Regions from separate parts of the Streptomyces sp. NPDC042259 genome, predicted to be linked through region 3. Evidence: riboswitches for the same ligand, from Rfam matches in the RefSeq annotation. Region 3 holds a riboswitch; each other region holds the start of a gene.

Region 1 (7,219 bases), 460 kb from region 3:
CGGCGGGCCGGCCGCCCCACGGGTAGCCCAGGGCCGGGACCCGGTCCGGCCCGTACAGCGTGCGCGCGGCGGTGGCGCAGGCGTCGAGCAGGGCGGGGAAGGGCGGCCGGGAGCCGTCGGGCGTGCCGGGCAGCCGGTGCAGGGCGGCTCCGGTCCCGGCCGGCCCGTTCCCGGCGCGTGCCCCCGGCGTGGCCCCGGCGGCCGGGCGGAGCGCGGCGAGCCGCCGGGCCCAGTACGCGAGGGACCGCTGCCCCGACGCCCGCGCCTCCGCGTCCAGTTGGAGGTCGACGGCCTCGCGGTAGGCGGCCAGCTCGTCCGCCGCCCGGGCCCCGGGGACGTCCCGCGCGCCGAGGCCGTGGCGGTAGGCATCGGTGAGATCGGCCAGGACGCGCCCGATGGACGCCTCGTCACAGGCCGCGTGGTCCATGACGACGGCGAGGACGTCTCGGTCGCCCGCCGGGTCGGCGGCGAAAAACAGCCGGAGCGGCGGGCCCTCGGCCGCCCAGGCGCCCAGCACCCGGCGCAGCGCGTCGTCCGCGCTCTCGCCGGGGCGCGGCTCCACGCGGCTCACCCGGGCGTCGGGCTCGGTGAGCCGCTGCACCGGGACCCCGCGCAGCGTTTCGGGACGGGCCCGCAGGGCGGGGTGCAGGGCGGCGAGGTGCCCGGCCGCGGCCCGCAGCCGGCCGGTGTCGACGGATCCGCGGGGGAAGGCGAAGAACAGCGGGACGAGATCGGGCCGGCCGGCCGGGTCCATCCGCCGGGCGAGCAGGAACCGCCGCTGCGCACCGGTGACCGGGAGCGGCGCGGCGGCCCGCGCCACGCCGTCGACGGCGTGCCGGTAACGGTCGAGGTACTGCGAGGTGATGCTGCTGGACTGCACGATGTCCTCCCGCGCGCCGGGGGGCGCGCTGACTCGTGAGACGAAGGGGGGTGGGGCCAGAGGTGGTGGGGGTGCGCGGGACCGCCGGGGTACCGGAGCGTCCGAGCGGTGCGCTTCCAGGGCGCCGCCGGGCCCGGGCGGGCCTGGACGGGCCTGGACGGAAGGGGTGCGGGCCCCGGGCGGGGTCCGGCTCCGAGGGGGCGGGGCCAGGTGTCGGGCAGGGCTCAGGTACCGGACACGGCTCGCCCCGCGTCGGCGTCGGGGACCGGCAGATCACGCAGCCGCCGCAGCGGGGACAGCAGCAGGGGCACCGGGACGAGCAGAAAGCCCACGGCACACACCCACACGGCGGCGCGCGGCCCGGCGGCCGAGGCGACGGCCCCGCCGAGCAGGGCCCCGAGCGGCATGGTGCCCCAGACCATGAAGCGCAAGGTGGCGTTCATCCGCCCGAGGAGCGCGTCGGGGCACAGCAGTTGCCGGAAACTGACCTGGGCGACGTTGTAGACCACCGCTCCGAAGAACACGGCCGCGGAGGCGACCGCGAACCACCCGGCGGCGGCGCCGGGTCCGGCCAGCGGCCACAGCAGCGCGAACGGTCCCGTCACGACGGTGGACAGCCAGATGACCCGGGCCTGGCCGACGGCACGGGCGAGTGCTCCCGCGCACAGCGCTCCCGCCAGTCCGCCGACGGCCGAGGCCGACAGCATCAGCCCGAGCACCCCGGGCGGCAGGCCGAGTTCCCGCACCAGGAACACCGTCTGGACCGACATCAGCATCGCGGAGAAGAAGTTCGCGACCCCGGTGGCGCAGGCGATCATGCGCAGCACGGGGTGGCGCAGGACGAACACGAGCCCTTCCGCGACCTGCGTGCGCAACGGAACGCCCGGGACGGGCACGGGCCGTGACTCACGGGCGCGGATCCCGCGCAGGAAGAGCGCCGACACGAGATAGCCGATCGCGTCGGCCAGCAGGGCGACGGGAGCCCCGAGCAACTGCACCAGGGCGCCGCCCAGCCCCGGCCCGGCGACCTGGGCGGACGAACGGGCCGTCTCCAGGGCGCCGTTGCCCGCGACCAGCTGCTCCCGGGGGAGCAGGCCGGGCAGATAGCTCTGGTGCGCGATGTCGAAGAACACGGTGGCCACGCCGGTGACGAGCGCGGCCACGTACAGCTGCGCCATGGTCAGCGCCCCGGCCCACGCCGCGAGGGGCAGGCTCAGCATCGTCACGGCCCGTACGACGTCGGCGCGGATGAGCAGGGGCAGTCGGCGCACCCGGTCCACCCAGGCTCCCGCGGGCAGCCCGACCAGCAGGAACGCCGCGGTCTCGGCGGCTGTCAGCAGGCCGGTCTCCATGGGGGACGCGTCGAGTTCCACCACGGCCACCAACGGCAGGGCCACCAAGGTCACTTGAGTGCCGACCTGGCTCACCGCCGCGCCGGAGAGCAGTAATCGGAAGTCGTAGTTCCGAAAGAGCCCTGAGCACATGGGCTTCACTGACGAGGACATTTGGCAGACATTTGGTGATGAGGGTGGGCTCAGTCAAAATCATCCGGGTACTTCCGGACAGTTTTGTTCGTAATGCGGACAAGTGTTGGTGACGTTGAGGCGAACGGTTTCGGACTGTCAAGGGAACGTCACCCAGGGTGGCCTGCGGCGGAAGGGTTTTCCGGGCCCCAGGGGCCGCGAGGGGAGCCAGTTGTTCGAATGTCCGATAGTCGGTTCCTGGTCCGGGGTGAATGGGTCCGAAGTGGTGACACCCGGGCGGCTTTACGCTAAGCGGACGAGCCGGGAGCCCCCCACAGCTCCAACTCCGCCTGCACCGGCAGGTGATCGCTGGGGAACCGCCCGCCCTGCTGGAAGACGTTGATGACCGCGTGCCGGGTGCGCACCCGGGGTGAGGTGAGGATCCAGTCGATGCGGTCGCCGCCCGGTACCGGCGGCCGGTAGCCGTGGAAGGTCGCGTACTGCTCACTACGCCGGTCGGCCGCGTCCCAGGAGTCCACGAGCGAACCCTGGTCGAGCATCGTGTCGTAGACGGGGTTGCCGTGGGCGGCGACGTTGAAGTCACCGGTGACGATCCGTGGCAGAGTCGGGTCCAGACCACGCAGCCGGGTGGTGATCAGCGCGGCGGAACGCTCACGCGCGTACTGGTGGGCGTGGTCGAGATGGGTGTTGAGGACGTAGAACTCACCCCCGGTGCGCAGATCGCGGAACCGGACCCAGGTCACCATCCGGACCACGGTGTTGCCCCACGTGGCGGACCCGATCAGATACGGGGTGTCGGACAGCCAGAAGTGGTCGTACGCGACGGGGGCGAGCCGCCGTACTTCGTAGAAGACTGCTGTGAACTCATCGCGACTGCCTCCCGCCCGGCCCGTGCCGAGCCAGGCGTAGCGCGGCCCCAGATCGGCGGCGATGTCGCGCAGTTGCCCGTACAGCCCCTCCTGAGTGCCGAGGAGGTGCGGGCGCTCGTGGCACAACAACGCCCGCATCACGGGCCGGCGCTCGGCCCAGGTGTGGGGCGGGATGTCGGAGGCGTAGCGGAGGTTGAAGCTCATCACGCGCAAGGGGCTCCGCGCGGGATCGGTGCGGCGTTCGAGAGGAGCGTGCGCGAAGGCGGTCACGGCGTCTCCAGGTTCCGGGCGAGATCCGGGTACCGGAGATTCTCACGCCCCTGTGTGCCTTGCAACGGGGCGGTTGCCTGGCCGGCCGGGCGCGCTGTGTGGTGTCCTCAAACGCCGGACGGGCTTGCTGTGTGGTGTCCTCAAGCGCCGGACGGGCTGGTTTCGGCTGGAGCCCAGCCACATCAAGCCCGTCCGGCGTTTGAGGACGCGCCCGCAGGGCGCCTTGCCGCCGCAGGCGGCACCACCGGCTGGCGGCCGAAAGAACCGCCGGAGTCCGGCGGCACCACCGCTGCGCGGCGGTAGTCCTCAATCGCCGGACGGGCTGGTATTGGCTGACCTCAGCCAAATTGAGCCCGTCCGGCGATTGAGGACGCGCGCCCGCAGGGCGCCCGCCGCCGCAGGCGGTAAAGACAGGCCGGTAGCCGAAAGAACCGCCGGAGGCCTAGGGTGGGGCACGCAGCTGGTTCGCCCCGTCCGCCAGGCGGGAGCGTCGTAAGAGGGAACCCGGTGGAAGTCCGGGACTGCCCCGCAGCGGTGAGTGGGAACGACCGCCGTCATACGCACTGGACGCCCACGCGTCCGGGAAGCGACGGCCAGTAGGAGCCCGGCGGCCCCAGGCCGAAGGGCGCGCCCGCGAGTCCGAAGACCTGCCACTGCCCGCACGCCACCCGCGTGCGGTGATCGCGGTGGTCCCGAGGGAGGGCCGGCGGCGGCAGGCAGGCGCGCCCGGCGCGCCCGCCCTCTTCGTCGTGTTCCGTCGTCCCTTCGCGCCCGGTCCGCCGTGGTCATTCCGCGACTCGCGAAGGAGAGTTCCGTGACCGACCGCACCGACCGCACCGACCGCACCACCACCCCGCCCTCCCGCGCCACCGTCCACGGCTACCCCCGGCAGGGCCGGGGCCGGGAGCTGAAGAAGGCCGTCGAAGGCTACTGGGCGGGCCGCGTCAGCGCCGATGCCCTGCAGGCCACCGCCGCCACCCTGCGCCGCACCACCTGGAGCCAGTTGGCGGAAGCCGGTGTGGACGAGGTCCCCACCGGCGACTTCTCGCTCTACGACCACGTCCTGGACACCACCGTCATGGTCGGCGCCATCCCCGAGCGGCACCGCGCCGCCGTCCAAGGCGACGCCCTGGACGGCTATTTCGCGATGGCCCGCGGCACCCAGGAGGCCCCGCCGCTGGAGATGACGAAGTGGTTCGACACCAACTACCACTACCTCGTGCCCGAACTGGGCCCGGACACCGTCTTCACCGCCGACCCCGCCAAGCCGCTCGGCGAACTGCGCGAGGCCGTGGCCCTCGGCCACACGGCCCGCCCCGTCCTGGTCGGCCCGGTCACCTATCTGCTCCTCGCCAAGCCCGCCCCCGGGGTCCCGGCGGACTTCCAGCCGATCACCCTCCTCGACCGGCTGCTCCCCGTGTACGCCCAGGTGCTGGCCGAACTACGGGCCGCGGGCGCCGCATGGGTCCAGCTCGACGAACCCGCCCTCGTCCAGGACCAGCCCCCGGCCGTCCTCGGCGCCGCCACCCGCGCCTACCGTGACCTGGGCGCCCGCACCGACCGGCCCAGGATCCTGGCCGCCGCGTACTTCGACCGCCTCGGTGACGCCCTGCCCGTCCTCGCCAAGTCGCCCGTCGAAGGGCTGGCCCTGGACTTCACCGGCCCCGCCGCCGCCAACCTCGAAGACCTCGCCGCGGCCGGCGGCGTGCCCGGCAAACGCCTCGTCGCCGGTGTCGTCGACGGACGCAACATCTGGCTGAACGACCTCGAGCACTCGCTGGCCACCCTCGCCACCCTGCTCGGTCTCGCCGGCCGGGTGGACGTGGCGCCGTCCTGCTCGCTGCTGCACGTCCCCCTCGACGCCACCGCCGAACGCGACATGGACCCCCAGGTGGTCCGTTGGCTCGCCTTCGCCCGGCAGAAGACCGAAGAGATCGTCACCCTCGCCCGCGGACTGAACGAGGGCGCCGACGTCATCGCCCCGCGCCTCGCCGCCAACCGCTCCGCCCGCGCCTCCCGTGCCGCCTCCGCCCTCACCCACGACCCGGCCGTCCGGGCCCGCGCCGCGGCCGTCACCGAGCGGGACACCCGCCGCCCGCAGTCGTACCCCGAACGGGCCGTGGCCCAGCGGGCCCGGCTGGGCCTGCCGCTGCTGCCCACCACGACCATCGGCTCGTTCCCGCAGACCACCGAGCTGCGCACCGCCCGCGCCGACCTGCGGGCGGGACGGATCGACGCCGCCGGGTACGACGAGCGCATCGCCGCCGAGATCCGCGACGTCCTCGCCTTCCAGGAGAAGGCCGGCCTGGACGTCCTCGTCCACGGCGAGCCCGAACGCAACGACATGGTCCAGTACTTCGCCGAGCGGCTCACCGGCTATCTGGCCACCCGGCACGGCTGGGTGCAGTCCTACGGCACCCGCTACGTCCGCCCGCCGGTCCTCGCCGGTGACATCTCCCGCCCCGAGCCCATGACCGTGGCCTGGACGCGCTACGCCCAGTCACTGACCGAGCGCCCGGTCAAGGGCATGCTCACCGGGCCCGTCACCATGCTCGCCTGGTCCTTCGTCCGCGACGACCAGCCGCTCGCCGACACCGCGCGCCAGGTCGCCCTGGCCCTGCGCGACGAGGTCGCCGACCTGGAGGCCGCCGGCACCGCCGTCATCCAGGTCGACGAGCCCGCGCTGCGCGAGACGCTGCCCCTGCGCACCGCCGACCGCCCCGGCTACCTGGCCTGGGCCACCGAGGCGTTCCGGCTGGCCACCGCGGGCGTCCGCGCGGACACCCAGATCCACACCCACATGTGCTACGCCGAGTTCGGCGACGTCATCGGCGCCATCGAGGAACTGGACGCCGACGTCATCAGCCTGGAGGCGGCCCGCTCGCACATGCGGATCGCCGACGAACTCGCCGTGGCCGGATACGGCCACGAGGTGGGCCCGGGCGTCTACGACATCCACTCACCCCGGGTGCCGGGCGTCGAGGAGACCGCCACCCTGCTGCGCAAGGGGCTCGGGGCCATTCCCGCCGAGCGGCTGTGGGTCAACCCCGACTGCGGGCTGAAGACCCGTGGCTGGAGCGAGGTCCGCGGCTCCCTGGAGCACCTGGTCGAGGCGGCCCGGCGGGTACGGGCCGAACTGACCGGCGCCGACGCGCGCTGACACCACCCCGGACCGAGGCGGGCGCACCCGGTGCCGATGTGCCGGGTGCGCCCGCGGTTCACGGCCAATCCCGCTCAAGCAGCCCAAATCCCTACGGCCTCTCGTGATTGACTGCCCCCACCGGTCAAGCCCCCACAGGAGAGGACGGCCACGATGAGCAGGCGCCCCGAGCCGCGTCGGATGATCATCGGTGGGGAGGAGGCGGTGGTGGTGGCCCCCGAGGAGTACGAGCGCCTGACGGCCACCCGGAGACAGGTGGGCGCACAGGTCGCCCGGATCCGCGTCCTCAAGCACGAACTCCGGCAGGCCCTCGCCGTGCTGGCGGCCGTCGAGTCATCGCTGTCCGACACTCCGCACGATCACCCGGGGCCGTCCTTCGACGGCGGGGGCACCGGCGCCGGCCGTCCGGCGGGCCCCTGCGTCCGCTGCGGGCTGCTGGAGCTGATCCGCCGGAGCGCCCCGGCCGCGGCCGGGGGGCCGCGGGGCGGTCTGACCGCCCTGTGAATCCCCGCGCCCGCTCCCGGGCATCCTCAGGGCGTCGGTGGTGCCGGCTCCG
Region 2 (7,219 bases), on a different contig from region 3:
GCCGCTGCCGGAGGACGGGGCGGCGATGACCAGACGGGGGACGCGCGTACTCACCACTCGATGCCCCGCTGGCCCTTCTGACCGGCGTCCATCGGGTGCTTGACCTTCGACATGTCGGTCACCAGGTCCGCGAAGTCCACCAGCGCCTGCGGAGCGTTCCGGCCGGTGATCACGACGTGCTGGGTGCCGGGGCGGTCACGCAGCACCGAGACCACCTCGTCGGTGTCGATCCACCCCCAGTGCAGCGGGTAGGCGAACTCGTCCAGCACGTACAGCTTGTAGGTCTCCGCCGCCAGGTCCCGCTTGACCTGCTCCCAGCCCTCGCGGGCCTTCTCCTCGTTGCCGAGTTCGCCTTCCTTGGCGTCGCGCTGGATCCACGACCAGCCCTCGCCCATCTTGTGCCAGTCGACGGTGCCGCCCTCGCCCGAGGCACCGAGCACCCGCAGCGCGTTCTCCTCGCCGACCTTCCACTTCGCCGACTTCACGAACTGGAACACCCCGATGGGCCAGCCCTGGTTCCACGCCCGCAGCGCCAGCCCGAACGCGGCCGTCGACTTGCCCTTGCCGATACCGGTGTGGACGAAGACCAGCGGCCGGTTGCGGCGCTGACGCGTGGTGAGCCCGTCATCGGGTACGACGCTCGGCTGTCCCTGTGGCATTAGGCGGCCCTCCTGGAGTTCTTGTTGGTTACGGTCCTGACCAGCGTGGAGACGCTGTCCGCGCGCAGCTCGTCGAGGGTGACGACCGGTCCGCGCAGCTCACGGCCCAGCTCGCCCGCCAGCCCGAGCCGCACCGGCCCCGACTCGCAGTCGACGACCACCGACGCCGTGCCCCCGGCCGCCAGCAACCGGGCCGCCCGCGACGCACGCACCAGCGGCTCGGGGCCACCGGTGGCCCGCCCGTCGGTCACCACGACCAGCAGCGGGCGGCGCGAGGGGTCACGCAGCCGCTCCACGCGCAGCACCTCGTGCGCCCGCAGCAGCCCCGCCGCCAGTGGCGTGCGGCCACCCGTCGGCAACTGCTCCAGCCGGGCGGCGCCCGTGTCCACCGACGACGTCGGCGGCAGCGCCAGTACCGCGTCCGAGCCCCGGAAGGTGATCATGCCGATCTTGTCGCGGCGCTGGTACGCGTCGAGCAGCAGCGACAGCACCGCGCCCTTGACCGCGCCCATCCGTTTACGGGCCGCCATCGACCCGGAGGCGTCCACGACGAACAGCACCAGATTGCCCTCGCGGCCCTCGCGCACCGCCTCGCGCAGGTCGTCGCGCCGGACCAGCAGACCGGCGCCGCTGCGCCCGCGCGCCCGCTGGTGCGGCGCCGCCGCCCGCACGGTCGCCGCCAGGTGCAGCTTGGACAGGGCGCCCCGGGGGCGGCGCGCCCCCGTCGTCCGGCCGTGCGCGGTGCGCGCGCGGGAGCGGCGCCCGTCCGCGCCCTCGCCGAGGCCGGGGACGTCGAACTTCCGGGTGCGGAAGGGGTCCGCGGCGGCGACGGCCGGCGCCTCGGGCGCGGCGCCGCCGGGCGCGGCCTCGGGAGCGCTCTCCGCCGGGGTCTCCCCGGCCGGCTCCCGCGAACTCTCCCCGGAGTCCTGCCGCGCGTCCTGCGGGGCGGGCGCGTTCTCCTCCCGCTGCGGGGGCAGCCCGGGATCGTGCGGGGGCTCGCCGCCCCCGCCGTCCGGGCCGCCGTCGCCCCCGGGGCCCTCAGGGCCGTCGTGAGGGCCCTCCGGTTCCGGGTCGGGCTCCGGCTCCTCGTCCTCGAACCGCCGCAGGATCTCGTCGAGTTTGTCCTCGTCGAGGCCGGGGGCGTCGAACGGGTTGCGGCGACGCCGGTGCGGCAGCGACAGCAGCGCCGCCTGCCGGATGTCCGCCGTCGTCACGTCCGTACGCCCCGCCCACGCGGCCAGCGCGGACGCGGCGCGCGCGGTGACGATGTCCGCGCGCATGCCGTCGACCTCGAACCCGGCGCACACCGCGGCGATCCGGCGCAGGGCACCGTCACCGAGCCGCACGCTGGGCAGGAGGGCGCGCGCGGCGGCGATGCGCTCCCGCAGCGCGTCCTCCTCGGCGGCCCACTTGGCGGCGAACGCCGCCGGGTCCTCGTCGTAGGCCAGCCGACGGCGCACGACCTCGACGCGCTCCTCGGTCTCCCGGGAGGCGGCGACCTCCACGGTCAGCCCGAACCGGTCGAGGAGCTGCGGGCGCAGCTCCCCCTCCTCGGGGTTCATGGTGCCGACGAGGAGGAAGCGGGACGCGTGACGGACGGAGACGCCCTCGCGCTCGACGGAGGAGGAGCCGGTGGCCGCCGCGTCGAGGAGTGAGTCCACCAGGTGGTCGCCCAGGAGATTGACCTCGTCGACGTACAGCACGCCGCGGTGCGCGGCCGCCAGCAGGCCCGGCTCGAACGCCTTGACGCCCTCGCCGAGGGCCCGCTCGATGTCGAGCGCCCCCACGAGCCGGTCCTCGGAGGCACCGACGGGCAGCTCGACCATGCGGGCGGGGCGGGACTCGCCGGGCGCGGCCTCGTGCGGCCCGTCCGGGCAGTCGGGGTCGGGGGACGCCGGGTCGCAGGAGAACCGGCAGCCGGGCACCGTCGCGACCCGTGGCAGGAGGGCCGTCAGACCGCGGACCGTCGTCGTCTTCGCGGTGCCCTTCTCGCCGCGTACGAGCACGCCGCCGATCGACGGCGAGAGGGCGTTGAGCAACAGGCCCAGCCGCATGTCGTCCATGCCGACGATCGCGGTGAACGGATAGGTGGCCGAGGCCATCAGGTGGTACCCCCTTCGAGGGAATCGATCGGACCGGGCACGTCGGCGGCCGCCGGACCCGGCGCTGTGTCGCTGCCCCGCGCGGGAGGGGGGCCCTGGTGGCGCTGCGCGGGCAGAGGCGGCGCCCCCGGCGGTATGAACGGGTATCCGCCCGGCACCCCGCCCTCGATGAGCCGCAGCAGCGCGTCCGTGTCCGCGTGCTCCTCGATCAGATCGCCGAGGCGGTCCAATTGCTCCTCGCGCAGGGCCGCGAACGACGTATCCGGCGCCGGGACGAACGCCCGCCCCGCCGCGCGCGCGACCTCGCGCAGGAACGCCCGGCGGAAGCCGTCGCTCTCCAGCGAGCCGTGCCAGTGCGTCCCCCACACCGGCCCCACCCGGCAGCCGTCCAGGAACGGTTCGCCGCCTCGTACGTCCGCGACGCCGTGGTGGATCTCGTAGCCCTCCACCCGTTCGTCCAGGGCGGTGCCCACCGGCCTCGCCAAGGTCTTCTCCACCGCGAACCGCACCCGTACCGGCAGCAGTCCCAGCCCCTCGACGATGCCCGCCTTGGACTCGACGTCGTCCTCCACGCGCTCGCCCAGCAGTTGGAAGCCGCCGCAGATGCCCAGCACCGGCCTGCCCTCCGCCGCCCGGCGCGCGAGGGCGTCCGCGAGCCCGCGCTCGCGCAGCCACGCCAGCGCCTTCACCGTCCCCCGGGTGCCCGGCACGATCACCAGGTCGGCGTCGGCCAGTTCCTCGGGGCGGTCGACGAAACGGACCACGACCCCCGGCTCGGACGCCAGCGCGTCCACATCCGTGAAGTTGGACATCAGCGGCACCGCGCAGACCGCGACCCGCAGGATGTCCGCGCCGTGCGGCGGGGCCACCACCGACTCGCGCACCGCGCCGCGCATCGAGACCCGCAGCCCGTCCTCCTCGTCGATGCCGAGGCCGTGCGCGAACGGCAGGACGCCCACCGTGGGGCGGCCGGTGAGGCCGCGCAGCATCTCCAGGCCCGGCTCCAGAAGGCTCACGTCGCCCCGGAACTTGTTGACGATATAGCCCGCTATGTGCGCCTGGTCCTCGGGGGAGAGCAGCGCGGTCGTCCCGAAGAACGACGCGAACACACCGCCCCGGTCGATGTCGCCGACCACCACGACCGGCAGCCGTGCCGCCCGCGCGATGCCCATGTTGACGATGTCGGTGCGCCGCAGATTGATCTCGGCCGGGCTGCCGGCCCCCTCGCAGATCACCGCGTCGTGCGTGCGCCGCAGCTCCTCCAGGCACTCCGTGACCGTACCGAACAGCTGCTCCTGACGCCCGGAGTGGTAGCCGCGGGCGCTGAGTTCACCCACCGGCTTGCCCATGAGGACGATCTGACTGCTGCGGTCGCCGCCGGGCTTGAGGAGCACCGGGTTCATCAGCGCCGTCGGCTCGACGCGGGCGGCGGCCGCCTGCATGGCCTGCGCCCGGCCGATCTCGGCGCCCTCGCGCGTCACGAACGAGTTCAGCGACATGTTCTGCGCCTTGAAGGGCGCGACCTTGACGCCCTTGCGGACCAGCCATCGGCAGATCCCGGCGGTGACCACGCTCTTGCCCGCGTCCGAGGTGGTCCCGGCCACCAGCAGGCCCCCGCCCAGCGGGCCCCCGGGCCCGCTCCTGTCCGCTGTCACCGGTTCCTCCTGTGCTGCGTGGGAGCGATGGTCCGTCGTGGGATCCGTAGTGCCGTCCGTACGGCCCAGGCGGTTGCCGGAAGTCTGCCCAGGACGCGGCCGGCCGGCGCACCGCTCGTGGAGCGTGCCGCGGCCCGCGCGCCGGTGACGGCGTACCGCCCGGCGATCGCGACCCCGAGGGCCAGCAGCGACACCCGGCGCGAGAGCCGTACCGCGCGCTCGATGTCGGCGGCCCGGACCGGGCGCAGCTCCGCGCCCAGGACGGGACGGTGTTCGACGCGGCCCGCGTAGGCGAGGGTGCCGCCCAGACGGACGCCGAGCGCACCGGCGAAGGCGGCCTCCACCGGGCCGGCGTTGGGGCTGGGGTGCCGGGCGGCGTCCCGCCGGGCCACCCGCCACGCGCCGCGCGGATCGGGGCCGGCCAGGACGGCGAGGGCGGCGGTGAGCCGGGCGCCGGGCCAGCCGACGACGTCGTCGAGCCGGGCCGAGGCCCAGCCGAACCGCCGGTAGCGCGCGGACTTGTGCCCGACCATCGCGTCCAGGGTGTTGACCGCGCGGAAGCCGACGAGCCCGGGCACGCCGCCGAGGGCGCCCCAGACGAGGGCGCCCACCACGGCGTCGGAGGTGTTCTCGGCGACGGACTCGACGACGGCCCGCGCGATCGCCTGCGCGTCCAGCGCCTGCGGGTCACGGCCGCACAGGTGCGGCAGCCGCTCCCGGGCGACGTCCAGGTCCCCGGCGGCCAGGGCGCCGCCGACGGCCCGGGCCTCGCGGCCCAGGGACGTGCCGCCGAGCACCGCCCAGGTGGCGGCGGCGGTCAGCGCGAGACGCGCGCGGGGGGAGCTTCGCACGGCACGGGTCAGCAGCCCGGCGGCGGCGACGGTGCCGCCCGCGCACACCAGCGTGTGCAGGGCGCCGTAACCGCGGTGGTCGCGCCACAGCCTCTTCTCGACGCCCTGCGCGGCGCGCCCGAAGGCGGCCACGGGGTGACCGCGGCGCGGGTCGCCCACCAGGAGGTCGCCGAGGAAGCCGAGTGCGGCACCGGACGCGAAACCGACGTGATCGGCACGCATCGGATCAGACCGCCGTCATGCCTCGAAGGGGTGCACAGCGGACGGAGGGTGGGGGCGTGGGGCGGCAGCCGGGCATGGCGATGTGTCCTCACTCAGGGTCCGCGCCCTGGTTCGACGTGACCGGCGACCAGAGTCTCCTGGCTCCCGGATCGGCGCCGCCCCCGGTCTTCCAGCTCGTGGTGAGCCGTGACCCCTGTGGACCCACGGGGTGGGGGAGCGCTCCCCGGTGACAGTGGCGGGACCGCGCCGGACTCGCACCGGCTTCCTCTTGCTGTCGCCGTTTGGCCCCGGAAGTCCACCACGGCCCGGGAACGGCCGTCAACTCACGTTTGACCTGCGGCCGAAGCCGCCCGGGCCGTGCCGGTGGACTGCCGTCGGCGGACGGTCAGGTGACGATGAGGTAGATGCCGTAGGCGACGGCCGCCGCGCACAGCGCGAAGCAGGCGTACGCGCCGGTGCGCGCCATCGTGGTCGGCGCCGTGGTGACCGCCGCCGCGCCGGCGGCGTCGGGCCGCCCCTGTGGCTTGCGGGACGTGCCGACGATGCCGAGGGTGAAGACGCCCACCAGCGCGACGGTCACGACGAGGCTGACGCCGAAGACCTGGCCGAGAGCTGCCCAGTCGATGTTCATTGCGTTCTTCCTTAAGGCTGGCTGGTCCGGCGTCAGCCGGTCGCGGCGGCCGGGGTCCGCTCGGGCTCGCGGGGAGCCAGGGCGGCCGGGGCCGTGACGAGCCCGGCCGGCGGCGGGGCGACGGCCTGGAGGGCGGTGGTGACGACACCGGCGGGCTCGGCGGCCGGGGTGTCGAGCTCGTTGACGTTGTCGTGCGTCACGGGCTTGCGGCGCGAGGCCAGCCAGATCGCGCCACAGGCGGCGAGGGCGAGCACGGCGACCGTGGCGACACCCCAGTCGCCCTGGTCGGCGAGGAGGGCGGCGGCACCGGCGACGAGACCGGCGGCCGGCAGCGTCAGACCCCAGGCGACGACCATGCGGCCGGCGGTGGACCAGCGCACCACGCCGCCCTTGCGGCCGAGGCCGGAGCCCATGACCGAGCCGGAGCAGACCTGGGTGGTGGAGAGCGCGAAGCCGAGGTGGGAGGAGGCGAGGATGACGGTCGCGGCACCGGTCTGGGCGGCGAAGCCCTGCGGCGGCTGGATGTCGGTGAGGCCCTTGCCCATGGTGCGGATGATGCGCCAGCCGCCCAGGTAGGTACCGAGCGCGATGGCCAGACCGGCGGAGACGATGACCCACATCGGCGGGTCGGCGTGCGGGGCGACGACGCCGCCCGTGACGAGCGCGAGGGTGATCACACCCATCGTCTTCTGGGCGTCGTTGGTGCCGTGGGCGAGGGAGACCAGGGCGGCCGAGGCGATCTGCCCGGCGCGGTAGCCCTTGGCGGTGTCCTTCTCGTCGCGGCCCTTGGCGAGCCGGTAGGTGAGCCGGGTCGCGACGAGGGCGGCGACGCCGGCCACCAGCGGGGCCGCGACCGCCGGGATGAGGACCTTCATGACGACCTTGTCGGCGTTGACCGCGTCGAAGCCGACGGACACGACGGTCGCGCCGATCAGGCCGCCGAACAGGGCGTGCGACGAACTGGAGGGCAGGCCCGCCAGCCAGGTCAGCAGGTTCCACACGATCGCGCCGACCAGACCCGCGAAGATGACCTCTGGCCGGATCCCCGCGCTCTCGTCGATGATGCCCCCGGAGATCGTCTTGGCGACCTCCACGGACA
Region 3 (7,219 bases):
TCGAACACTGTGCCTCGCTTGCTGGGTTGCGCCTGGTGGTGTCGTGCAGGTCGGTCCGCCGAGCGGCGGGCCGCCGCGACCGCGGCGGCCGGTCCCCCCGCCGTGGCGGGTGCGGTCACCGGTTCCGTTTCCGTCCGGCCGTCCCGTACCGCGATCCGGTAACCGTCACCGGTCGCGAGCACGTCGACCCATCTGCCGCCCGGGTGGCCGCACCGCCGCTCGCATCCGGACCAGTACACCGGCAGCCCCGCCGGGGGCAGCCCCGCCAGGCAGGCCGCCGCGTCCGCCCGTACGTCCGCGCGGGACTTGGCGCAGCCCGGCCGGCCCGCGCAGGCGCCCGCCCGGTGCCAGGGGGACGCGGTGGAGGTGACGAGTCCGGCGTCCGCGAGCGCCGCCAGCCGGGTGGGAGCCGTACCGGCCGGCAGACCGGGGACGACGATGCCGCGCCAGGGTGTCACACGCAGCTCGCCCGCCCCGTCCCGGGCGGCCGCGTCGGCCACCAGGGACCACTGGGCGGTGCTCAGCCGGCCGAGCGGCGCGGTCACCGACAGCGCGCACCGCCCGTCCGGGCCGGTGACCAGGCCCGGCTCGGCGGGGGAGCCGTGCGGGAGCCGGGGGTCGGCAAGCGGTGCGCAGGCGATGCCCGCGGCCCTCAGCCGGTCCGCCAATGCCGCGATGCGCGGGCGGTGTTCGGGCGCCAGGTCCCGCACGCGCCAGGCCTTGGCGCCGCTGTGGGACAGCGCCGCGAGGAACTCGCGCGCGGCCAGCGCGGCCGCGCGCGGCGCGTCGGCGGCGGCGATCCGCAGCCCGGGGCCGGAGGCGGCGAAGCACAGGACGGCTTGCCCCTCGCCGCTTGCGATCAATGTCACATCGGGACCGAGGGCCACGATGTCACCGCGCCCGTCGTCCAGACCGAAGAGGAAACGTCCCGACAAACCTGACAAATCCGGGTCGTCGGCACGGTCGGAGCCGGGGGCGCACAGCAGTGCGTCCAGGGCGCGCGCCCAGGCCTGCACATCGATTGCCCCCGTGCGGGACGGCTCGGCACCCCCGTGCGTCCCTCCGTGCGTCCCCGCGTCCAGGCCGCACAGCGGTGAGGCCGCCACATTGCGCACCCGGTCGTGCCGGTCCGACGGGAGCAGTCCCGCCGTCCGCAACCGGTCGGCCAGTTCGCCGCCACAGCCCTCGGCCAGCCCGCGCAACTGAACGTTGCCACGCGAGGTGATGTCGAGATTCCCGTCGCCCAACTCCCGCGCCACCTGCGCCAACACCATCGCCTGAGGGGCCGTCAACAGACCGGCGGGCAGCCGGACGCGCGCCAGCGCCCCGTCGTCCGCGGCGTGCAGCCGCAGCGCTCCGGGGCACGCGTCGCCGCCCGCGCGGACGGTCCGTCCGCCGGCGGCCGGTTTATCCCGCTCCGGGGGGGATGTGGGGGTGACGGGCATGGCGGCGAGCATACCGACGATCACACCGGGTGCACCGTCCTGTGCCAAACGGCCAGCGCTTACTATGCTCACCGGTGGCCAGAATCTCTTTATTCGTCCTCTGGTCCGCCAAACGCCAGCGACGGCGTCAGGGGAGGAAGCCGGTGTGACTCCGGCACGGTCCCGCCACTGTGAGCCCGGCAGCGATGCCGGGCGAGTCAGGAACTCCCGCCGTCCTCCAACCGCCCGGGGCGCGGACCCCGAGGAAGGCCAGCCGCCGCATGCGCACTTTCCGGTCCGGCACGCCCCGGGCGACCCTCGATGCCCTGGGGAGCGCCGCGTGATCCTTCTCCTGTCGACGTCCGACACCGACCTGCTCAGCGCCCGCGCGGCTGCCGCCCACGGAGGCCCGGTCCCGTACCGGCTCGCCAACCCCGCCCGGCTCGCGCTCGACGACCTGCCCGCGCTGCTGGAGGGCACCGACCTCGTCGTCGTACGACTCCTCGGTGGCATCCGCGCCTGGCAGGAGGGGCTCGACCTGCTGCTCGCCGGGGACCGCCCCGTCGTCGTCCTCACCGGCGAACAGGCACCCGACGCCCAGCTGATGGAGGCCTCCACCGTCCCCATCGGCATCGCCGCCGAGGCGCACGCCTACCTCGCGCACGGCGGCCCCGCCAACCTCGAACAGCTCGCGCGGTTCCTCTCCGACACCGTGCTGCTCACCGGACACGGCTTCGAGGCGCCCGCGCCCGCCCCCACCTGGGGCCCGCTGGAGCGCACCCCCAAGCCCGGCGCGAGCGGCCCGCTCATCGCGGTGCTCTACTACCGCGCCCACCACATGAGCGGCAACACCGCCTTCGTGGACACCCTGTGCGGGGCGATCGAGGACGCGGGCGGCCGCGCCCTGCCGCTGTACGTCGCCTCGCTGCGCGCCCCCGAGCCCGCGCTCGTCGAGGCGCTCACCGCCGCCGACGCCGTCGTCACCACCGTCCTCGCCGCGGGCGGCACCAAGCCCGCGGCCGCCTCCGCCGGCGGCGACGACGAATCCTGGGACGCCGGCGCCCTCGCCGCCCTCGACGTGCCGATCCTCCAGGCCCTGTGCCTGACCGGCCCGCGCAGCGCCTGGGAGGAGAACGACGAGGGCCTCTCGCCGCTCGACGCCGCCACCCAGGTCGCCGTCCCCGAGTTCGACGGCCGCCTCATCACCGTCCCGTTCTCCTTCAAGGAGGTCGACGAGGACGGTCTGCCGATGTACGTGGCCGACGCCGAGCGCGCCGCCCGCGTCGCCGGCATCGCCGTGCGCCACGCCCGGCTGCGGCACATCCCCGCGGCCGACAAGCGCCTCGCGCTGGTCCTCTCCGCCTACCCCACCAAGCACTCCCGCATCGGCAACGCCGTCGGGCTCGACACCCCGGCCAGCGCCGTGGCACTGCTGCGCCGACTGCGCGAGGAGGGCTACGACTTCGGGTCCGAGGAGGTCCCCGGGCTCGCGTCCGGCGACGGCGACGAGCTGATCTACGCCCTCATCGAGGCCGGCGGCCACGACCAGGAGTGGCTCACCGAGGAGCAGCTCGCCCGCAACCCCGTCCGCATCCCGGCCGCCGACTACCGGCGCTGGTTCGCCGAGCTGCCCGCCGAGCTGCGCGAGGCCGTCGAGGAGCACTGGGGCCCGGCGCCCGGCGAGATGTTCGTCGACCGCAGCGCCAACCCCGAGGGCGACATCGTCCTCGCGGCCCTGCGCCGCGGCAACCTGCTGATCCTCATCCAGCCGCCGCGCGGCTTCGGCGAGAACCCCATCGCGATCTACCACGACCCCGACCTGCCGCCCTCGCACCACTACCTGGCCGCCTACCGCTGGATCGCCGCCGCCCAGGCCGACGGCGGTTTCGGCGCCGACGCCATGGTCCACCTCGGCAAGCACGGCAACCTGGAGTGGCTGCCCGGCAAGAACGCCGGCCTGTCCGCCGCCTGCGGCCCGGACGCCGCCCTCGGCGATCTGCCGCTGATCTACCCCTTCCTCGTCAACGACCCCGGCGAGGGCACCCAGGCCAAGCGCCGCGCCCACGCCACCCTCGTCGACCACCTCGTGCCGCCGATGGCCCGCGCCGAGTCCTACGGCGACATCGCCCGCCTGGAACAGCTCCTCGACGAGTACGCGTCCATCTCCGCGATGGACCCGGCCAAGCTGCCCGCCATCCGCGCCCAGATCTGGACGCTGATCCAGGCCGCGAAGCTCGACCACGACCTCGGCCTCGACGACCGTCCGGACGACGACGGCTTCGACGACTTCCTGCTGCACGTCGACGGCTGGCTGTGCGAGGTCAAGGACGCCCAGATCCGTGACGGTCTGCACGTCCTGGGCGGCGCGCCCACCGGCGAGGCGCGGGTCAACCTCGTCCTGTCGATCCTGCGCGCCCGCCAGATCTGGGGCGGCACACAGGCCCTGCCGGGCCTGCGCGAGGCCCTCGGCCTCGACGAGTCCGCCGCCACCCGCACCACCGCCGACGAGGCGGAGGAGCGGGCCCGCGCGCTCGTCCAGGCCATGGAGGACGCGGACTGGGACCCGGCCGCGGTCGCCTCCGTGGCGGGCGGGCACGGCGACCAGGTCGCCGCCATCCTCGACTTCGCCGCCCGCGAGGTCGTACCCCGCCTGGCCGCCACCACCGACGAGATCGACCACGCGGTGCACGCCCTGAACGGCGGCTTCGTCCCGGCGGGCCCCTCCGGCTCCCCGCTCCGCGGCCTGGTCAACGTCCTCCCGACGGGCCGCAACTTCTACTCCGTCGACCCCAAGGCCGTCCCCAGCCGGCTCGCCTGGGAGACCGGCCAGGCCCTCGCCGACTCCCTGTTGCAGCGCTACCGCACCGACCACGGCGACTGGCCGAAGTCGGTGGGCCTGTCCCTGTGGGGCACGAGCGCCATGCGCACCTCCGGCGACGACGTCGCGGAAGCCCTCGCCCTGATGGGCATCCGCCCGCTCTGGGACGACGCCTCACGCCGCGTCAACGGCCTGGAGCCGATCCCCCTGGCGGAGCTGGGCCGCCCCCGCGTCGACGTCACCCTGCGCATCAGCGGCTTCTTCCGCGACGCCTTCCCGCACGTCATCGGCCTGCTGGACGATGCGGTCCGGCTGGCCGCCGCCCTCGACGAGGACGCCGACGACAACTACGTCCGCGCCCACGCCCAGGCCGACCTCGCCGAACACGGCGACGAACGCCGCGCCACCACCCGCATCTTCGGCTCCCGCCCCGGCACCTACGGCGCGGGCCTGCTCCAGCTCATCGACAGCCGCGACTGGCGCACCGACGCCGACCTCGCCGAGGTCTACACCGTCTGGGGCGGCTACGCCTACGGCCGCGAACTCGAGGGCCGCCCGGCCCGCGCGGAGATGGAGAGCGCCTACAAGCGCATCGCGGTCGCGGCGAAGAACACCGACACCCGCGAGCACGACATCGCCGACTCCGACGACTACTTCCAGTACCACGGCGGCATGGTCGCCACGGTGAAGGCACTCAAGGGCAAGGCCCCCGAGGCGTACATCGGCGACTCCACCCGCCCGGAGACGGTCCGCACCCGCACCCTGGTCGAGGAGACCTCCCGCGTCTTCCGCGCCCGGGTGGTCAACCCCCGCTGGATCGAGGCGATGCGCCGCCACGGCTACAAGGGCGCCTTCGAACTCGCCGCGACCGTGGACTACCTGTTCGGCTACGACGCCACCACCGGCGTCGTCCCCGACTGGATGTACGACAAGCTCGCCCAGACCTACGTCCTCGACCCGGAGAACCGCGCCTTCCTCCAGGAGGCCAACCCCTGGGCCCTGCACGGCATCGCCGAACGCCTCCTGGAGGCCGAGAGCCGCGGCATGTGGGCCAAGCCGGACGCGGAAACGCTGGAGGGCCTGCGCCAGGCGTTCCTGGAGACCGAGGGCAACCTGGAGGGCGAGGACTAGATCCGGGCGGCACGCCGCGGTGCGCGGGACACGGCTCTAGTGTGCTGCCCCATGAGTGGGTACTTACGTGAGAGCGAAGAGCGACCGTCACGCTTTCTCGGCGTGACGCTCGCGCAGCTGATCGGCGGGCGGCTGTGGGACGCCCTGCTCCGGGAAGGGCAGCCGCGGACGCACCGGCCCGGGGAGGTGCTGCTGCGGCAGGGGGATCCGGGCACGCACGTGCTCGGGATCACGGGCGGTTCCGTCAAGGTCGAGCGCAGGGAACGCGACGGGCGGGTGCGTGTGCTCGCCTTCCGGGGCGCGGGAGACGTGGTCGGCGAGGCGGCGGTGATCGACGAGGACGAAGTACGGCTCGCCTCGGTCGAGTCGATCTCCGCCTGCCGGGTCGTGGTGGTCACCAAGCCGCGGTTCACCCGCTTCGTGGACCGGCACCAGCTGTTCCCCGTCCTGCACCGGCACGCCCTGACCAGGCTTCGCGAGTCGGACCGGGCCCGGAGCTGTTACGGCGGTTCGCCCGAGCGGCTGGCCGAAGCGCTGCTGGCACTCGCGGAGGCGGAGGGAAGGGGAGCGCTGGAACTGGTGGTGACCCGGGCCGAACTCGCCCAGTACCTGGGCATTTCGCGCAACACCGTCAGCGCGCTGCTTCAGGAGATGGGCACCCGGGTCGTCACGGGGGAGCGCAAGTCCATCCTCGTCCACGATGTGGCGGCCCTGCGAGCGTTGGCCGGTGCGGGAGAGCCCCGGCTCTGACGAGGGGTGACGGCCGTCACAGTGGGTGTGCACCGGCAGTGCACACCCCGACGGCGGGCTCCAGCAGCATCGAAGGCATCGAGCCGAGGGCGGTCCGCACGGAGCGCCCTCGCCCGCCCCCTGTGGAGGAGCGACGCATGCCTTCGTCCGAAATGCTGCCGGCCGGCCCCCTGCCGTGGAGCGAGAGCCGCCCCCTGCCCCCCTACCGCGGCATCCTCGCCGTCGACGCCAAGGACTTCACCGGCAGTCCGGCCATCGAGCACGTCCACATCACCTCAAGCATCCCGCAACTCCTGGAGCAAGCCCTGGACCGGGCCGGGCTCCACCAGCTGTGGCGGAACCAGAGCTTCCCCAACAACACCGGCGACGGCTTCGTCTTCGGATTCGACCCCGTGTCGCTGCCTCATGTCATCCACCCCTTCCTGGGACATCTCCAAGAGGTGTTGACCGATTACAACGTCCACTCCATGGGCGCCTTCCGCATCCGCCTGAGGGCAAGCGTCCACGTCGGCCCGCTCCCGGACTCCGGGCAGCCCGGTGACGGCAACGGCACCCCACGCAACGACACCCACCGGCTGTTGGACTCCAGGCCGGTCAAGGCCATCCTCGCGGCGTCGAGCGAGAGCATCACCCAACTGGCGGCCATCCTCTCCCACCGGGTCTACGAGGACGCGATCCTCTCCGGCTACACCGGACGGCACCCCGACCACTTCATCGAGGTGCCCGCCACAGTCGAGGGGAAGTCCTTCCAACAGCTCGCCTGGCTGTACGTGCCCTCGCCGTCGGGGAACCTCTACGACCGGCGGATCCTCGGCGACAGCATGCCGCCGCCCGCGCCCGCCGCCGCGCCCGAACCGGCTCCCGCGCCGCCGACCGGCATGGTCGTCAACAACCGTGGCTTCTACACCCCTGACGCCCATGTCCACGGTGGACAGCATCAGAACTACGGCGGAGCCACCGGCCAGACCGGCGACGCGTGATGAGCCCCGAGGGCGGCGGCGGGGCGGAGATCCCCGACGTCCAGGACTTCGCCCGCATCTTCGCGGAACTGGGCTCACCGCCCCTGATCTGGAACACCATCTACAACCACGGTTCG
Region 4 (7,219 bases), on a different contig from region 3:
ACAGCCGCGCCTCGGGGGAGTTGATGTGCTTGTACAGCGTGAGGACGAGGTTGTTGGCCACGATCGAGTCGCCGGTCGCGAAGAACGCGACGAGGCGGCCGATCATGTGCTGCTCGCCCGGGGACAGCTTGGCGAGGTCGGCGACGTCCGAGTGGAGGTCGACCTCCTCGACCGTCCAGGTGTTCTTGATCGCGTCGCGGTAGCGGTCGTAGAAGTCCGGGTACCGCATCGGGCGCAGCGTCAGCTCGAAGCCCGGGTCGAGCAGGTTCTTCTGTTCGGACGACATTACTGGCATGCCTCGCAGGACTCGGGGTTCTCAAGGGAGCAGGCGACGGCGTCGGCGTCGGGCGCCGGGGCCTGCTGGACGGGGATGGTGGCGGCGGCGCCGGCCGAGCGGGCGATCCGGGTCGCCGGACGCGAGCGCAGGTAGTACGTCGTCTTGATGCCCTGCTTCCAGGCGTACGCGTACATCGAGCTGAGCTTGCCGATGGTGGGCGAGGCCATGAAGAGGTTCAGCGACTGGCTCTGGTCCAGGTACGGCGTACGGGCCGCGGCCATGTCGATCAGGGCGCGCTGCGGGATCTCCCAGGCGGTGCGGTAGAGGTCGCGCACCTCCTTGGGGATCCAGTTCATGTCCTGGATCGAGCCGTTGGCGTCCGTCATCGCGTCCCGCGTGGTGCGGTCCCACACGCCGAGCTGCTTGAGGTCCTCCACCAGGTAGGTGTTGACCTGGAGGAACTCACCGCTGAGCGTCTCGCGCTTGAAGAGGTTGGAGACCTGCGGCTCGATGCACTCGTACACACCCGCGATGGAGGCGATAGTGGCCGTCGGCGCGATGGCGAGCAGCAGCGAGTTGCGCATGCCCGTCTTCGCGATCCGGGCGCGCAGCGCGTCCCAGCGGTCGGCCCAGCGCTGCTCGGCGTTCGGGTAGTGGTCGGGGTGCAGCACACCGCGCGCGGTGCGGGTCGCGGCCCACGCCGGGTGCGGGCCGTGCCGCTCGGCGAGGTCGGCGGAGGCTTCGTACGCCGCGAGCATGATGCGCTCGGAGATCCGGGTGGACAGCTCCTTCGCCTCGGCGGAGTCGAAGGGCAGCCGCAGCCGGAAGAAGACGTCCTGGAGGCCCATCAGGCCGAGGCCCACCGGGCGCCAGCGGCTGTTGGAGTTCCCGGCCTGCTCGGTCGGGTAGAAGTTGATGTCCACGACGCGGTCGAGGAACGTCACGGCCGTACGGACGGTGCGGTCGAGCTTCTCCCAGTCCATCTCGCCGTCGGCACCGAGGTGCTGCGCGAGGTTGACCGAGCCGAGGTTGCAGACGGCCGTCTCGCCGTCGTCGGTGACCTCGAGGATCTCGGTGCAGAGGTTCGAGGAGTGGACGACCTTGCCGGGCTCGGCGGTCTGGTTCGCGGTGCGGTTGGAGGCGTCCTTGAACGTCATCCAGCCGTTGCCGGTCTGCGCGAGGGTGCGCATCATCCGGGAGTACAGCACGCGCGCGGGGATCGTCTTGATCGCCTTGCCGTCGGCCTCGGCCTTGCGGTAGGCGGCGTCGAACGCGTCGCCCCACAGGTCGACCAGCTCGGGGGTGTCGGCGGGGGAGAACAGCGACCAGTCGGCGTCCGCCTCGACGCGGCGCATGAACTCGTCCGGGATCCAGTGCGCGGTGTTGAGGTTGTGCGTGCGGCGTGCCTCCTCACCGGTGTTGTCGCGAAGCTCCAGGAACTCCTCGATGTCCGCGTGCCAGGTCTCCAGGTAGACACAGGCCGCGCCCTTGCGCCGGCCGCCCTGGTTGACGGCGGCGACGGAGGCGTCCAGCGTGCGCAGGAACGGCACGATGCCGTTGGAGTGGCCGTTGGTGCCCCGGATCAGCGAGCCGCGCGAGCGGATGCGCGAGTAGGACAGGCCGATGCCGCCGGCGTGCTTCGACAGCCGCGCCACCTGGTGGTAGCGGTCGTAGATCGAGTCCAGCTCGTCCAGCGGCGAGTCCAGCAGGTAGCAGGAGGACATCTGCGGGTGCCGGGTACCGGAGTTGAACAGCGTGGGGGAGGACGGCAGGTAGGAGAGCGTGCTGGTCAGCCGGTACAGCTCGGCCACGTCGTCCAGGGCCCGCGTCGACTGGTCCTCGGCGAGGCCGCAGGCCACGCGCAGCAGGAAGTGCTGCGGGGTCTCGACGACCTGGCGGGTGATGGGGTGACGCAGCAGATAGCGGCTGTGCAGGGTGCGCAGGCCGAAGTAGCCGAAGCGGTCGTCGGCGCCGTCGGCGAGCGCGGCGTCCACGAGGGCGTCCAGGCGCTCGGCGTGGGTGACGACGAACGCGGCCGTCTCGTCGGCGATCAGACCCTCGCGGTGGCCGACCGCGACGGAGGCGGAGAAGGAGAGGGCGCCCTGTCCGGCCGCCTCGTCGGCGATCGCCCGCGTGAGCAGTCGCGCGGCGAGCCGGGAGTACTCCGGCTCCTCGGCGATGAGCCCGGCGGCGGCCTCGGTGGCCAGGGACCGCAGCTCGGCCTCGTCCGAACCCGGGTGCCGGCCGCGCAGCGCGGCGGCGGCGACCTTGCCGGGGTCGGTGGCGGGCAGATCGGCGGTGAGGTCGGTCAGGGTGCGCAGCAGCGCGGTCCCGGGGCCGCCGGTCGCTTCCGCTGTCGCTGAGACCGGATCGGCGGGCGCGATGGTCACGTGGGGCTCTCCCTCGCTCGGCAGTGGTGTGGGCCGGGCGGGCGGGCGCGACGGGCGCGTACGGGCGCACCCCTGCACCAGGGCATGCCACGCAGCGTCCACCGGCCCAACCCGCGAGACCCGGACGAATTCGACGCCCTGTTCCGAGTGGTGGCTCGGAGGCGGGCGCGCTGTCGGCAGGTCCTCGGACTCTTGGGTACGTAAAACCGCACACATACACCGTTGCGGGACAGTTCCGGATTTCCACCGGATTCCCCTGCGGCGACAGCGAGGACGAGCATACATCTAGTGCTGCCACTCGTACGCGCCCCCACATCTTGTGTCGCGCGGTAATGAGCTGGGTGCGGAATGTGCTAGAGCGCCCGGGTGTTGGACCTCGAATCCCTATTGGCGTGAGCCCCCGTCACGGCCCTTCGCGGCCCCGCGCGAAGGCCCTCCGGAGGGCCTCTGCGAGCGCCTCGGCGGCGCCCGCACGGCGAAGGCCGCCGCCCCCCTGTTCGTCGGGGAGCGGCGGCCTCAGAGGCGCGGTCGGGGGCGTCGGGGTCAGTGGCCGCCGGGGGCTCCGGCGGTGGCCGCCGGAAGCTTCTCCACCACGCCCGGGTCGCCCGCGTCGGCGGTGTAGTCCGACGCCTTCGTCTCGTCCACACCGTCCGGCGCGCCGAGCTTTCTGAGCACGAAGGTGAGGACGATCACCACGAGGACGTTGAGGACGAAGGCCGTGAGGCCGATGTAACCCTTCTCACCGATCAGCGGGATGAGGTTGGTGTTGCCGAAGTGGTCCTGCGTGGCGCTCGGCGTGGCGTAGGCCCGCCAGGTGCCGTAGACCATTCCGGCCGCCCAGCCGCCGAGCAGCGCCCAGCGGTGGCACCAGCGGGTGAAGAGCCCGCCGACCAGGGCCGGGACGGTCTGCAGGATCCAGATGCCGCCGAGCAGCTGGAAGTTGATCGCGACCGTTTTGTCCATGGTGAGCACGAAGACCAGCGCGCCGACCTTCACCAGCAGCGAGGAGAGCTTGGAGACCTTCGCCTCGTGCTCGGGCGTGGCGTCCGGCTTGATGAAGTCCTTGTAGATGTTGCGGGTGAACAGATTCGCGGCGGCGATCGACATGATGGCCGCCGGGACGAGCGCGCCGATCCCGATCGCGGCGAACGCGACGCCCGTGAACCAGTCCGGGAACATGTTCTCGAAGAGTTGCGGGATGGCCAGCTGGCCGTTCTTGACCTTGACCCCGGCGGCGAGCGCCATGAAGCCGAGGATCGCCAGCAGCCCGAGCATCAGCGAGTACAGCGGCAGGATCGTGGTGTTGCGGCGGATGACGTTACGGCTCCGGCTGGAGAGCACGGCCGTCACCGAGTGGGGATAGAGGAAGAGCGCCATCGCCGACCCGAGGGCGAGCGTCGCGTACGCCCACTGCGCCTGCGGACCGGTCACCAGGGAGCCGCGCGGCTTGCCGGTCGCCGGGTTCTCGGCCGCGAGCGCCTCGCCCGCCTTCGCGAAGATGTCGTCGAAGCCGCCGAGCTTGATCGGGATGTAGACGATCGCCACGATGATCACGATGTAGATCAGCGCGTCCTTGACGAAGGCGATCAGCGCCGGCGCCCGCAGCCCGGCGGAATAGGTATAGGCCGCCAGCACGCCGAAGGCGATCAGCAGCGGCAGGTCCTTCATGAACCAGTTCGACCCGCCGCCCACGCCCATCACGTCCAGCACGGCCTGGATGCCGACCAGCTGGAGCGCGATGTACGGCATCGTCGCGAGGATGCCGGTGAGCGCGAGGGCCAGCGACAGCCCCTTGGACCCGAACCGGCCGCGCACGAAGTCCGAGGAGGTCACGTAGCCGTGCTTGTGCGCGACCGACCACAGCCGGGGCAGGAAGGTGAAGACCAGGGGATAACAGAGGATGGTGTACGGCACCGCGAAGAAGCCCGCCGCGCCGCCCGCGTAGATCGCCGCCGGGACGGCGACGAAGGTGTACGCGGTATAGAGGTCACCGCCCAGCAGGAACCAGGTCACCCAGGTGCCGAACGAGCGCCCGCCCAGCCCCCACTCGTCGAGATTGTTCGCGTTCTCCGCGCGCCGCCACCGGGAGGCGACGAAGCCCATGACCGTGACGACCAGGAAGAAGAAGAGGAAGACGGCGAGTGCCACGCCGTTCACGCCGTCCTTCACCGCCGCTCACCCCCCTTGCGGACGCGCTCCTGGCGCCGCACGATCACGTACGCGACGACGGTGAGCACGGTCGAGAGGATGACCCACAGCATCTGGTACCAGTAGAAGAACGGCATGCCGATGAAGGTGGGAGTGAGCCGGGAGTAGGAGTCGACCCACAGCATCGCGCCGAAGGGGATGGCCAGGCACACCCCCGCGACGACCATGGGCACGGTGACGGCGGTTGCCGTACGGCCGCCCTGGTGTCCGAACTCCGGTGACGTCGCCGACTGCTGAGGCACGTGCGCGGGTGCCCCGGCGGGCTCGGCGGGTTCGGCGGGTGGTTCGGTTGGTGGTTCCGTCATGTGGTGACTCCCCCCTGTGTGATCACTGCGTGATGCGCAGGGAATCTAGGGGAGGGTGCTACTGGGCGTCACCCCCTGTCCGCATATCGGTATGGCAACGTCGTCGTCAACGCCACTGGGGAGGGAGGGCGGACGCCTGCCGCTCCCGCTTCCAGCCCTCGGGCCGGTACTTCGGCGCCCACCACTGCGCGCCGTGCTCCACCCAGTGCTCACGTATCTCGCGGACCTGCTCCGGCGTCGTGTCCCCGATGCCGGCCTCGGTGCCACAGCAGTTACAGATGGTGCCGACGGGCCAGCCGTCCTCCCGGAAGGTTCCACCGTCGGAGTATCCGCAGACGCGGCAGACGTCCTCGGAAGCGCTGGTCATCGCCACTCGGCCGGGATGTTCTCCGACTGCTTCCGCATGTCCCAGCCGGGCGGCTGCTTCGATGGATAGGCCCACTGATGGCCCTTGGCCGTCCATAGCTTCCGGTACTCCCGAACGGCTTCCAGCGAACCGTCCTCGTAGCCGAATTGGACGTTGCAGCAGAGGCAGAGGTCCTGACTTCCGCTTCCGTGGGCCCATGTCGGCTCGGCGTAGGCGTAACCGCACACGCGGCAGACGTACTCAATGCCCTGTGTCACCGAGTTCCTTTTCATGTATCGGTCGATCACGCTTCTTATGTAGGCTTTTGGGTGCGACTTGTGTCGGGGATAAAGCCCGCGTCGATCCCCATCGCCTCGGTGTCGTTCCGCACAGATCTCACGAAGCGGTCGATCTCGCCCGTGAGAGTTTCCCACCCCACAGGGCGGCTCCATGATTCAGGCTCGAAAATGGAGCCCACGGACCGCCCTCCCTGGCGTTCTGTGATGCGAACCGAACCGATCTCCTCGAAGGACATCGAATCGAAGTCGAAATCCCCATGGCTTGACTGCATGAGCCAGGTGGCCAACTCCATGGCCAGCTCGGCCACGGGAAAGAGCGATTCAGAGTAGATCACACGATCACCATCGGTGATCCTCATGTCCGCTTCGATGTGGACGAGCAGTTCTCCCAGCGAACGTCCCCGCAAGTCTTTTGCGTTGAAATTCCGGTAAGAGATGATCATTCTTGCACCCATGCCATGGACTGAACGGGACGCGCGTTTGACCCTAGCGGCTGCGACGTAGGCAGCGCCTCCGGCGGTGAGGCCCTCCTCCTCGAAGGGGCGGAGGGCCTCAACGGACTCCGAAGTATCCGTTCGTCACTGTGGTGTAGACGTGGACTTCATATAGATCGTCTGCGGTGTTACGCGACGATCCACCAGAACCTGGAATCGAGCACCGTTCGGTGATGTGGCATCACCGAAGAAGTCATACTGCTTATTCGGATCGAGCTTCCAGCCGAACCGCTTCATATCCTTTTCGAGAAATGGCGGCTCGGTCGGTGAGATCTTCTGGCCGTCCTGGGTGTTGGCCCAGGCGCCAAAAGGCCAATGTGACGGATTCTTGACATCGATATCGTATTCCTTGAGGAAACGGTCGAGGCAAGCCTGCGGGGCGCGAAAGCTCAGACTGAGGCTCTCTTCCCCGCGCTGTGCGGAACCCGAGAATCCGACTTTCTGTACGTCACATGTCGGCAGCTTGAGATCGAACGACTTCAGAACCTCCTCCAGGCTTTCCCCGGCAGGGCTGCCGGGGTACGCCCTGGAGTCCTTCTCACCCTGTGAACACCCGGCAAGGGTAATGGCGGAGAGGACGGACAGGGCCGCTACGGCTCCTGCCTTACGGGTTCGCCGAGTCCTTCCCGATGGTGCCGGGGGCCATGCCCGCATGGTTTCTCCTTGGTGGATCGGCGGCCTTGGCCGGTAGGTCGGATCCGGCGAAAGCCGGATCTAGTCGAGGTGCGCCGTCTTGCTGCCTTGGATGTTGAAGTGGCGGCCCAGATTGTACTTCGGTGCTCGCGCAAAGGGGCCCAGGGAGAGCCGTGCCCCTGCGACAAGGGGGAAGCTCTCGTCGGAATCGAAGTTGTAGCGCTTGTCGACGTCGAGGCGGTAGTCGCCACTCAGCTTGACTTTGCC

What was found. Region 3 has a riboswitch for cobalamin ahead of cobN (cobaltochelatase subunit CobN). Riboswitches for the same ligand answer to the same signal wherever they lie in the genome.
Region 1: linked by a shared signal. The riboswitch ahead of metE (5-methyltetrahydropteroyltriglutamate--homocysteine S-methyltransferase) and the one ahead of cobN (cobaltochelatase subunit CobN) in region 3 are both predicted to bind cobalamin.
Region 2: linked by a shared signal. The riboswitch ahead of ACZ6MA_RS00350 (cobalamin biosynthesis protein) and the one ahead of cobN (cobaltochelatase subunit CobN) in region 3 are both predicted to bind cobalamin.
Region 4: linked by a shared signal. The riboswitch ahead of ACZ6MA_RS15515 (ribonucleoside-diphosphate reductase subunit alpha) and the one ahead of cobN (cobaltochelatase subunit CobN) in region 3 are both predicted to bind cobalamin.

Annotation. Positions count from the first base shown of each region.
Region 1 is NZ_JBVJDW010000002.1:496,296-503,514, reverse strand. It holds gene ACZ6MA_RS06910 (non-ribosomal peptide synthetase) at 1-880, opposite strand, end outside; gene ACZ6MA_RS06905 (MFS transporter) at 1,105-2,385, opposite strand; gene ACZ6MA_RS06900 (endonuclease/exonuclease/phosphatase family protein) at 2,652-3,503, opposite strand; cobalamin riboswitch at 3,965-4,156, shown strand; gene metE (5-methyltetrahydropteroyltriglutamate--homocysteine S-methyltransferase) at 4,318-6,663, shown strand; gene ACZ6MA_RS06890 (hypothetical protein) at 6,817-7,167, shown strand; gene ACZ6MA_RS06885 (histidine phosphatase family protein) at 7,194-7,219, opposite strand, start outside.
Region 2 is NZ_JBVJDW010000001.1:61,888-69,106, reverse strand. It holds gene ACZ6MA_RS00370 (cobyrinate a,c-diamide synthase) at 1-54, opposite strand, end outside; gene cobO (cob(I)yrinic acid a,c-diamide adenosyltransferase) at 51-659, opposite strand; gene ACZ6MA_RS00360 (putative cobaltochelatase) at 659-2,761, opposite strand; gene ACZ6MA_RS00355 (cobyric acid synthase) at 2,761-4,383, opposite strand; gene ACZ6MA_RS00350 (cobalamin biosynthesis protein) at 4,413-5,489, opposite strand; cobalamin riboswitch at 5,621-5,756, opposite strand; gene ACZ6MA_RS00345 (hypothetical protein) at 5,875-6,120, opposite strand; gene ACZ6MA_RS00340 (inorganic phosphate transporter) at 6,153-7,219, opposite strand, start outside.
Region 3 is NZ_JBVJDW010000002.1:956,837-964,055, reverse strand. It holds gene ACZ6MA_RS08620 (precorrin-8X methylmutase) at 1-8, opposite strand, end outside; partial or broken gene ACZ6MA_RS08615 (nitrite reductase) at 441-1,274, opposite strand; cobalamin riboswitch at 1,530-1,674, shown strand; gene cobN (cobaltochelatase subunit CobN) at 1,765-5,373, shown strand; gene ACZ6MA_RS08605 (Crp/Fnr family transcriptional regulator) at 5,476-6,123, shown strand; gene ACZ6MA_RS08600 (hypothetical protein) at 6,261-7,103, shown strand; gene ACZ6MA_RS08595 (hypothetical protein) at 7,100-7,219, shown strand, end outside.
Region 4 is NZ_JBVJDW010000004.1:726,208-733,426, forward strand. It holds gene ACZ6MA_RS15510 (ribonucleotide-diphosphate reductase subunit beta) at 1-295, opposite strand, end outside; gene ACZ6MA_RS15515 (ribonucleoside-diphosphate reductase subunit alpha) at 286-2,667, opposite strand; adenosylcobalamin-variant (AdoCbl-variant) riboswitch at 2,838-2,935, opposite strand; gene mctP (monocarboxylate uptake permease MctP) at 3,211-4,836, opposite strand; gene ACZ6MA_RS15525 (DUF3311 domain-containing protein) at 4,833-5,180, opposite strand; gene ACZ6MA_RS15530 (hypothetical protein) at 5,287-5,547, opposite strand; gene ACZ6MA_RS15535 (hypothetical protein) at 5,544-5,804, opposite strand; gene ACZ6MA_RS15540 (DUF7878 domain-containing protein) at 5,840-6,268, opposite strand; gene ACZ6MA_RS15545 (hypothetical protein) at 6,404-6,973, opposite strand; gene ACZ6MA_RS15550 (ALF repeat-containing protein) at 7,034-7,219, opposite strand, start outside.